2 regions of the Paenibacillus sp. NPDC056722 genome follow, and region 2 is predicted to be linked to the other one. Evidence: predicted binding sites of a transcription regulator. Region 2 holds the regulator's gene; the other holds the start of a gene.
What was found. Region 2 encodes LexA, which represses DNA repair genes until DNA is damaged. Its sites were predicted from a motif close to CGAACATATGTTCG; they were not measured.
Positions count from the first base shown of each region.

Region 1: a site for LexA is predicted at 1,796-1,809, ahead of ACFRAM_RS10075 (YolD-like family protein). Genes of this name have one in related genera too.

Region 1 covers NZ_JBHTYV010000003.1:322,215-326,710, forward strand. Annotated here, with positions in the region: gene ACFRAM_RS10060 (WGxxGxxG family protein) at 1-214, opposite strand, end outside; gene ACFRAM_RS10065 (M15 family metallopeptidase) at 290-973, opposite strand; gene ACFRAM_RS10070 (hypothetical protein) at 1,249-1,407, shown strand; gene ACFRAM_RS10075 (YolD-like family protein) at 1,419-1,754, opposite strand; gene ACFRAM_RS10080 (hypothetical protein) at 1,937-2,533, opposite strand; gene ACFRAM_RS10085 (PH domain-containing protein) at 2,713-3,201, shown strand; gene ACFRAM_RS10090 (glycosyl hydrolase) at 3,298-4,496, opposite strand, start outside.
Region 2 covers NZ_JBHTYV010000001.1:273,311-277,806, reverse strand. Annotated here, with positions in the region: gene ACFRAM_RS01350 (SOS response-associated peptidase) at 1-644, opposite strand, end outside; gene ACFRAM_RS01345 (sporulation protein YjcZ) at 1,092-1,193, shown strand; gene ACFRAM_RS01340 (L,D-transpeptidase) at 1,273-1,611, opposite strand; gene lexA (transcriptional repressor LexA) at 1,774-2,400, opposite strand; gene ACFRAM_RS01330 (LysM peptidoglycan-binding domain-containing protein) at 2,729-3,142, shown strand; gene ACFRAM_RS01325 (DUF896 domain-containing protein) at 3,253-3,426, shown strand; gene ACFRAM_RS01320 (DUF502 domain-containing protein) at 3,508-4,026, shown strand; gene ACFRAM_RS01315 (HAD family hydrolase) at 4,069-4,496, shown strand, end outside.

The DNA.
Region 1 (4,496 bases), on a different contig from region 2:
CCAGGATGTTACTGTTGCTTCTGCTCGTTCCTGTCGTACCATTGATCATGCTGCCATTTGGATGCAGTCGGTTTGCGTCGTTTCTAATGGTGCCGGTATTGCGCGTGGTATCCCCCACCCCGTCGACTCCAGCAGCCTCGGCCGTATAGCCGGTGCCAAGCAGCGTCATAGACAGTGCAGCGGTACAGATAAGGCTTGTTATCAGCTTATTCAAGATATGTTGCCCCCTTGTAATTTGGTTGCTGATAATTTCCCCTTATCCCTTATTTTCTATGCAACCCCAAACTGCTTATCCTGTAACAATATTCACGGTCTTGCTTGCGGCGTCATACGTAACCTTCGCACCCAACGCTTCCGCCAACGCCCGCACGGGCACATAGGTGACGCCGGTATCCAGAACACCGTCTGTGAGCTTGTTACCATTCAGGACGATGCTTACCTTCACGTCTTTGTTCACGTTGTCACCTCCATTGATCACCTTAAGTGCAGCCTTGATCTGCTCTGCCGACGGGCGGAGGCCTGCCCGCAATTGATCAATTGAAAGGCCATAAGCAATCTGCAGATGGGAATAATCTTTGAAGGAGGTCCAGTCCCCGCCCCATTCAAAACCCAGCTGTTTCGCCTCCTGCACTACTTCCTGCCAGTCCGCGATTTTATTGCCGTTTCCGTCACGCTTCATATCCCATGAGATGCCCTTGCCATCTGGCAACAGCAGTGCAAAGTCAATCGCCAATCCATAATTATGATAACTGAATCCCCCGCGCGCATTGGTCACGATATTCCCCGGCTTGCTTCTCCCCTGTGCATAAAGAGCATTCTGCTGAGCAAGGGTCCGCAGGCCCTGGGTAATGATAATCGGCACGCCCTTGGCGAAGCTGCGCTCGATCAGCGCATTCGTTCCTGCCAGTACGGCCGGGTTCAGCCCCGTGAGAGCAGTTGCCGATTTGCTTTTTACCACGTCCAAAGTCAGCATATATTCACCCCCTGGTATAGTAGATGTCCGAATTTTCTCTTCTGCTTGTACAGATACCCCTATGCCTGGATGTTTGTAATTTCAATGCTTCTGCATACCGCTTTCCCACGAAAAAAAGCCCTCGGACAACGTCCGGGGCTCCATCTAAGAAATTCACACTTTCATTTACCCTGAGATCCATATCGCATCTTTTTCTCGTCTCACCATCTGGATGTTTCCCATCCACAAGGACAACCTAAATAGGCATCCTAGACAATAGTGAAAGGGGATTCGTCATGGACATCCATACCAACAACTACAAAATCGCCGCATTAAGCGAACGGGATGAAGCGATTGCGATTATCCGGGACGCGGAAGCTGCCCTTGCCGAACTGACAGGCAACCCCACCGTAACCTTGATCGCTTATGAAAAAAGCACAGAGGTACACACCTAGGCAGTAGCTTGTTATACGATATAGGCCTCCACAATCTGGTCTACACGAATCCACTTCCATTCCTCCGCCCACTGCAGCTTAATCTCCCGCGAGTGGGTGTGAATGGAGGTCACAAAGCCGCTCACCACCTCATTCTCGAACGGATCGAACAGAATCACCGTGACGCATACATGACTTCGCAGTGACAGCGCCAGGGTGCTCTCAATCTCCTCCTGCTTCTGCTCATCCAGTACTGGCTGGATGCGGCGCAGCGTCTCCCGTTCATCGCTGATAATCCGGTTCTTGTGCTCCGGCAGCATCATCCGGCTGCTCTCCCATAATCCGTTACCTTCCAGCTTCTTACCCATTGCCTGGCCTCCTTCTGTTCAATTAATAACCCCACATAACACGAACGTATGTTTGTATTATATCCATAGTCAAGTCCTTTAATCAATATGGAAAAAATGACAATCTGCACGCAAAAAAAGCGCCCACAGCTGTGCTGTGCAGCGCCTTTTATCGTCATCCCCAGGCATAGGGGCAGGGTATCTTATGGTTTAACAGTTTCCGAATCTGTTCCGGTTACCACCTTGGAATCAGCGGCTGCCTTCGGGTCAGCATCCTTGTCCGGCTCCAAAAGTCCAGTAGCCACTCTGGCTTCGTTGAGCTTAGAGATTCCGTACAGCATCGCGAGATCTGCATTCTGATTAAGCTCGTTGAATTCGTCGGCGGACACATCAGCAGAATCGGCACCTTTTGAAGCTTTTTCCTTTAAAGAATAGGCACTTTGAAAAGCAATCTGGGCCTCATCCAGCAGCTTCTTAACTTTCTCCGGCAGACGGTCGGAGATTTCAACCTTTTTCGCCTGAGATGAAATATCAGTAGCCGTATCCTTGAACTGAGCAATGGCTTTCTCCATTTCTTTGGATGTAGCTGTCCCAGCCGAGTACGCAGCGATCGTCTTGTTGAATTGCTCCCGCGACGATTTTCCTAATTGTTCAATTTTAGACATTTCATTGTAATAATTTTGCACAGATTCCTGCACTTCTTCCTCCGACAGCGCCGCGGTTGAAGCAGAATCATTATAGCTGCAGGCTGAGAGCATTAGAACCAGCCCAATCAACCCTATTAGCCAAGCTCGTTTCATCGTTTACATTCCCCCCACATAACAGAATAATGTCGGTTATTGTAAAGTGCAAATGAAATTAATGTAAATCGGGGGAAGATGCAAAAAAATACATCATAGCTATGTGTGCAACCAATGACCGGATAAGGCAGTATAATAATAAATATAACAAATGTTTATGGGGAGAGGAGGTTCATTCGATGCCTTATTGTACAGCCTGTGGAACAGAATATAAGCAGGCCGCTAAATTTTGCGGAGAATGTGGGACCGCGCTGAACGGAGGAGCTTCACCGACAGCCGAGCGCACGCTGCGAGACCTGACGCCTGCTCAGGAAATCAAGCTATGGGAAGGAAAGCCTGCGGGCATATCCGACCGACTGAAGGGTCTTGTGGGCCTTAATACAACCACTTATACGATTACAAGCCAGAGAATTATAGTAAAGACAGGCCTGATCGGTAAAAATGTCGAAGAGATTGAATTGCTCCGAATTCGTGACCTGGGAGTATCCCAATCCATTCTGGATCGCATGCTCGGTATCGGGACACTGACGATCTTTTCCGATGATGCTTCATCGCCCGAGCTGTGGTTCCGCAAGATCCATGGTGCCCATACTGTCAAGGATGCGCTGCGCAAAGCAGTACGTGATGAGAAGACTGTTAATAACATCAGCTATCGCGAACAGATTTGACCTTATACGCCTTTGTTGCAGATCAAACAGCCCCGGATCATTTCCGGGGCTGTTACCTCGTTCACTTCTATATACAGAATTCCACATCGCCCTGCGTTAAGGAAGAAAGAACGCCGCCGCCGGGATGACCTCCTTGACCTGACTGGGACTCTCCCACATCAGCACGGCCCGTGCATCACCCTGATTCTCATAGAACTCCACTTTGATGTCATGCAGCTTGCCAGCGATCAGATTAACAATACCTTTTCGCTCCTGTCCACTCTGCTTGATCCAGCTGTCAATAACCAGCTGTCCGTCAATCCAGATTCGAATGCCATCATCGGATGAAGAGTACACCGTGTAACCCTCACTATAAGTCGCACTGAGCCTTCCGTTCCAGCGTACAGAGAAGAAGTCCACACCGATTGCCGGGTCCGGCGAGCCTTGTCTCCAGACAAAGTTAATATTGGCATCCGTCCGTACTAAAGCTGGCATTCCGCTAAGAACCATATTATTAAAATACTCTCCCCGCAGACCACTGACAGGGACTGGCGGACTACCCTCAGGCTTGGAAGCCTGAACTGCAAGCGCCTTCGTATATTCACTCCTGTTGATGGTGAAGCTGGCATTCATAAAATCCTTGATAGCCGACTCCGTATTGCTCTCATAAAGAAGCTTGCCCCAGGTCATCAGGTAAGACCACCTGCGCTGTGACTTGGCAAGTAGTGCAGGTGACGGAAGCTTGCCATTCTCCCCAATAGCAATCAGCTTGCCCCGCCCAAGATCCCACAGCCGATTATAAAACTCATCCTTAAATTCACTGTTATAGATATCGAGTGCCAGGATATCCACCCTCGCCCCGCCGGGGTAATAAGCTTCTTGCGCTTCAACTCCATCACCGTCTGCATTGGGGCTCCACACCCATAGTATATTGTTCAACTTATGAGTCTTCGTGAAATGATCGAACATCAAATTCCAAAGTGTGATGAACTTGCTCTTGCGCCCCCACCAGAACCAACCGCCGTTCATCTCGTGATATGGCCTCCATAACACAGGAACACCAGCATCCGCTAACTTGCGCAAAGACAAAGCAACGTCATCGAGATCGGCAAGCAGTGCAGCATTCTGGGGAGTGCCGGGCGTTACGTATTTATCGAATTCTGCATTACTCAGATTCATAGATACATTAGACCAGGCCGGGGCTGTTCCAGGCAGATGAGCGTGATAGGTCAGGGCTACAATCCCTCCGGACTGGTACCAGCGGATTGCACTGGCGACCACCCCGTCTCTTTGGCTGCGGATCAGTTCTGGCCTCT
Region 2 (4,496 bases):
TAATCATTTTTGACATTACCGACAGCAGGGTCTACGGGGTATGCTCTCATTTTGGCAGATTCATAAGGCTTAAGCAGCTTTAATAAATTCTGGACATCGTGGTTGTCCCGTCCGAGCCAGTCGCTTTCATCTTCCGGTCGCAGAATAACAGGCATTCGGTCATGAATCTCTGCCATTAATGTATTGGGAGTGGTTGTGATAATCGTGCAGGTGGCCAGCTTCTGGCCTTTCGGGTCCATCCATATATCATATAGAGCAGCCATAGAGAAAATACTGCCGTCCGACATGCCGATTCTCATGGGCTGTTTGCGACCGTCTACCTGTTTCCAATCATAATAGCCGTCAGCTGGGATCAGGCACCGTCGTGACGCCACGAGTTTCTTGAACGAGGCTTTCTCCAATAAAGACTCCCCGCGGGCGTTGATCATCTTGTTGCCAATCTTGTCGTCCTGCGCCCAGGATGGGACAAGGCCCCAACGCAGTTCACCGATTCGGTTGCCGGTGCCTGTATGAATCACAGCCGGTATATGCTGCATGGGAGCGGCATTGTATCTGGGGGCATAATGAAGGATACTGGCGTCATTCGTAAGATATCTCAACATTAGTTCTTCAATAGAAACTGTAATGGTGTAACGTCCACACATGATGAAAGCCCTCCGAACATTAGTTTTTATCAGTGTACTATACTTCCGCGCCAGAAATAAATAAGATCTACCTTTGTGTGGACCTTTTACATTTCCCTCAAATGTAAGCTTTCACCTCTAATACAGGAGTACATTTTCTTTTCCAATTTGCCCATACTTCGTAGGGTATTGTTACATATTCTGTTCTGTAGTCATTAATCTGAAGGAGGAATTCACATGGGTGCAGAACATTGTGGACCGGTAGTAAGTCCTTGGACATCTACAGGAACGATTTTGGTGCTTTACATTCTGCTTGTGATCATTTTGAGTATTTGCTGGATTTAATGAAGAGAAAACTGAACTAATCTGACAATAAGTTAGCCGGGAAGAAAAATCATCTTATCTCAAGGGCGGATCTTTTGTTACTGCAAAATTTGGTGTCTTCATAAAAAAAAGGAGGAATTACTCATGGGTCAATATGCTGGAGGATACGGTTTGGGCACATCTACTGCTGCAATCTTGGTTCTTTTCATCTTGTTGGTTATCATCACTAAATCTTTCTGGCTTTAATTTGATTGCGTCTCCATGTTCAAGCCGTCAGACATTGTCTGACGGCTTTTTGCATTTCGAATCTTCTGACACTGGGAGCTTAACGCCGTATAGTCACCTGAGTCCCAATTGGAACCAGCGCAGCAAGTGTCAGCACATCTTGATTAAACATACGAATACACCCATGTGAGACCTGATGTCCGATGGAAGAAGGATCGTTCGTCCCGTGAATGCCATAATGCGGCTTGGAAAGTCCCATCCAGAATACCCCGAATGGGCCCCCGGGATTGGGCTGTTTGTTAATGATCGTATAATCTCCCTCTGGTGTTGTGGTCAGCATGGTTCCGATTCCAACAGGGAAACCTCTGACTACAGAATCGTTGTCCAGCAAATAAAGCATCCGTTGTGTCAAATCGACGATAATTCGGTAATTGGGCATAGGATCAGCACTCCTTTGATATCAGGATATGTGCGGAGTAGGGGTGCCGTTAATGCGAAGTGTTGTTGAAAATAAAAAGGTTATCACAGTGAGAGAGTATGAATAAACAAAAGACTGCTCCGCGTAACGGAACAGTCTTCTAAATAGAGAATTATTGATGAGTTAGTGGACATCCCGGAACAATCCGATGACCTTGCCCAGAATGCTTACCCGATTCAGGCGCAGTGGCTCATAGGACGGATTCTCTGGCTGGAGACGAATATGATCGCGTTCCTTATAAAAGGTCTTGACGGTAGCTTCATCGTCTTCAGTCATAGCGACAACAATATCACCGTTATCTGCGGTTTGCTGCTGGCGCACAATGACATAATCGCCGTTCATAATACCAGCATCGATCATACTGTCACCAAGAACAGAGAGCATGAACACTTTGTTGTCACCAACGTAATGCGTTGGGAGCGGGAAATAGTCCTCGATGTTCTCCGTTGCGGTGATAGGCACCCCGGCGGTAACCTTACCTACAACAGGAACACGAGTAATCGTCTGGGCAAATTGATGGACATTCTCCGAGTCTTCCTGGCCAAGCAGTTCAATGGCACGCGGCTTTGTCGGATCCCTGCGGATCAGGCCTTTCTTCTCAAGACGGTCCAGATGACCGTGCACCGTGGAACTGGAGGCGAGGCCTACAGCTTCCCCGATTTCCCGTACGGAAGGAGGATAACCCTTGCTGCGGACTTCGTTACGTATAAATTCCAGGATCGCCAGCTGGCGACTCGAAATCTTTGACATCAGAATCAACCCCATATAGTAATGTTTGGGAAAATTATAACATAGAACTGTCGTTCGCACAAACATAAGTTCTAACGTTATCAATAGTTTAAGAGAAGCGAACAAGGATGAGAACAGTAGGGAGAATGGTATATTCAATAATTGACTAGTACGTTGAGGGAATGAGCAAGATCGGCAAGGGAAATAAGCACATCAGGATCATTTTTTGCATCCAAAAAGGCAATTTAAAAAGAGGGGAACAATTGTTCGAAAATAGTATTGATCAAAACACATGTTCGTGTTATATTGTTTTTGAAAGTAAGAACAAGTGTTTGGAGGATGATGAATCATGTTAAAGTACAGTACATACCATAGCATCTATGACGAGGGTACAGAAGTTGACTCTGCAGGACAAACTTTAGGTTCCGGAATAATAAATAGAATTCAAGAAATCCCCAAGGTGCTGTCGAAAGGATTAAGTCCGTTGTTTAGAACATTTAACTTCTATAAGATAGCTCTTTTTTTGCTGCTGATTGTTGCAGGATTTACTGTAGTAGGTAATGTGTTTGCTGGTCCCGTCAATCTTGCGAAGCAAGAGAAGAAGATTGTTGTTGCACCTGGAGACACACTCTGGAGCATTGCTCTCAAGAATAAACCGGCCAAGATGAAGACAGCCGTATATATAGAAGGAATTAAACGATCGAGCCAATTGACCGACAGTCATATTCGAGCAGGAGATATTATAACAGTGCCGTTATTTTAAGAACTTCATGATCATAGATAGGAACATCAGAGAGCTTGCAGGGGGTAAACCTTGACAAGCTCTTTTTCTCATGGCAAAGTTAGAATGAATTTATTAGGGAGGCGAAATCTTTGGATATAGATGTATTGGTTGCACGAATTAATGAACTGGCACGCAAGCAGAAGAGCGAAGGCCTGAATGAAGAGGAAACGGCTGAACGCGCTAAGCTCCGTGAAATTTACCTGGGTAACATCCGCCGTAATTTTCGGTCCCAACTGGATACCATTGAATTCGTAGATAAATAAGCGCTGAACAAGGAGCAGAGGCTTCGTATGAACCCTCTGTTTCTTTTCATAGATATTTCAGGATGACTAGGGGGAAATGACATGGCCCGTTCTTGGGAAAGAATGGTTCAACGCAATTCACAGCAACTCAATAAGCAAAGAAAGAAACAGGGGAAGGATGCTATTCATTCCGCGAACTCCACTACAAAGACCAGCGATGTATTCAAGGGTCGCAATATCGTATTGCCCGTTGCTCTCGTTGCGCTAGGTGTGCTGTATTGGATCATCGGCACTCTGGATCAAAGTGGAGGTAGCGTCTTCATGCACTGGCTAGGCGTTGGGTTGTACTTGCTGCTGGCAGTTATGCTGTATTTCCGTCGTCCTTTCCTGAAGGTAGAGCGGAACAGATTATCCACTATCAAATTCAACCGCGAACGTTGGCTGCCTGCTACCGATATTGAGAAAATCACAGTCTCGCGTAGTGCTGTCACGATTAAGTATAAAGGCAAACGTACCACTTGGATGTTCTCCAAGCTGATTAACCGTTATGACACGGCTGCGATGGGCGAACGACTGCAAGAATTCGGTAAGGTCAACAACATTCCGGTAGAGCAATTGTAAACAATAGAGAGCAGTTCACTTCAGGGAGAGGGAGTTACTTAAATGCCGATTACCGCTGTACTGTTTGATTTGGACGATACGCTGCTTTGGGATGAACGCAGTGTTGAGGAATCGTTCCTTTCCGCTTGTGAGGGTGCAGGAGACGCTGTGAATCACCATGAGTTGGAAGCTGCTGTACGTAGAGAAGCCAGAGGTTTGTATGAATCCTATGAGACTTTTCCGTTTACCAAAATGATTGGGATTAACCCGTTTGAAGCGCTTTGGGCCAACTTCAGTGCTGGTGAACAGCCTGAATTCCGTCAGTTGGAACAGCTGGCACCGGTCTACCGCAAAGAGTCTTGGCGCCGGGGGCTGGCATCGCTTGGTGTAGATGACGAAGTCCTTGCTGAGACGCTCGCGGCCAAGTTTGCATCTGAACGCCGCAGCCGTCCTTATATGTACGAAGAGACCTTGCAGGTATTGGATCAGCT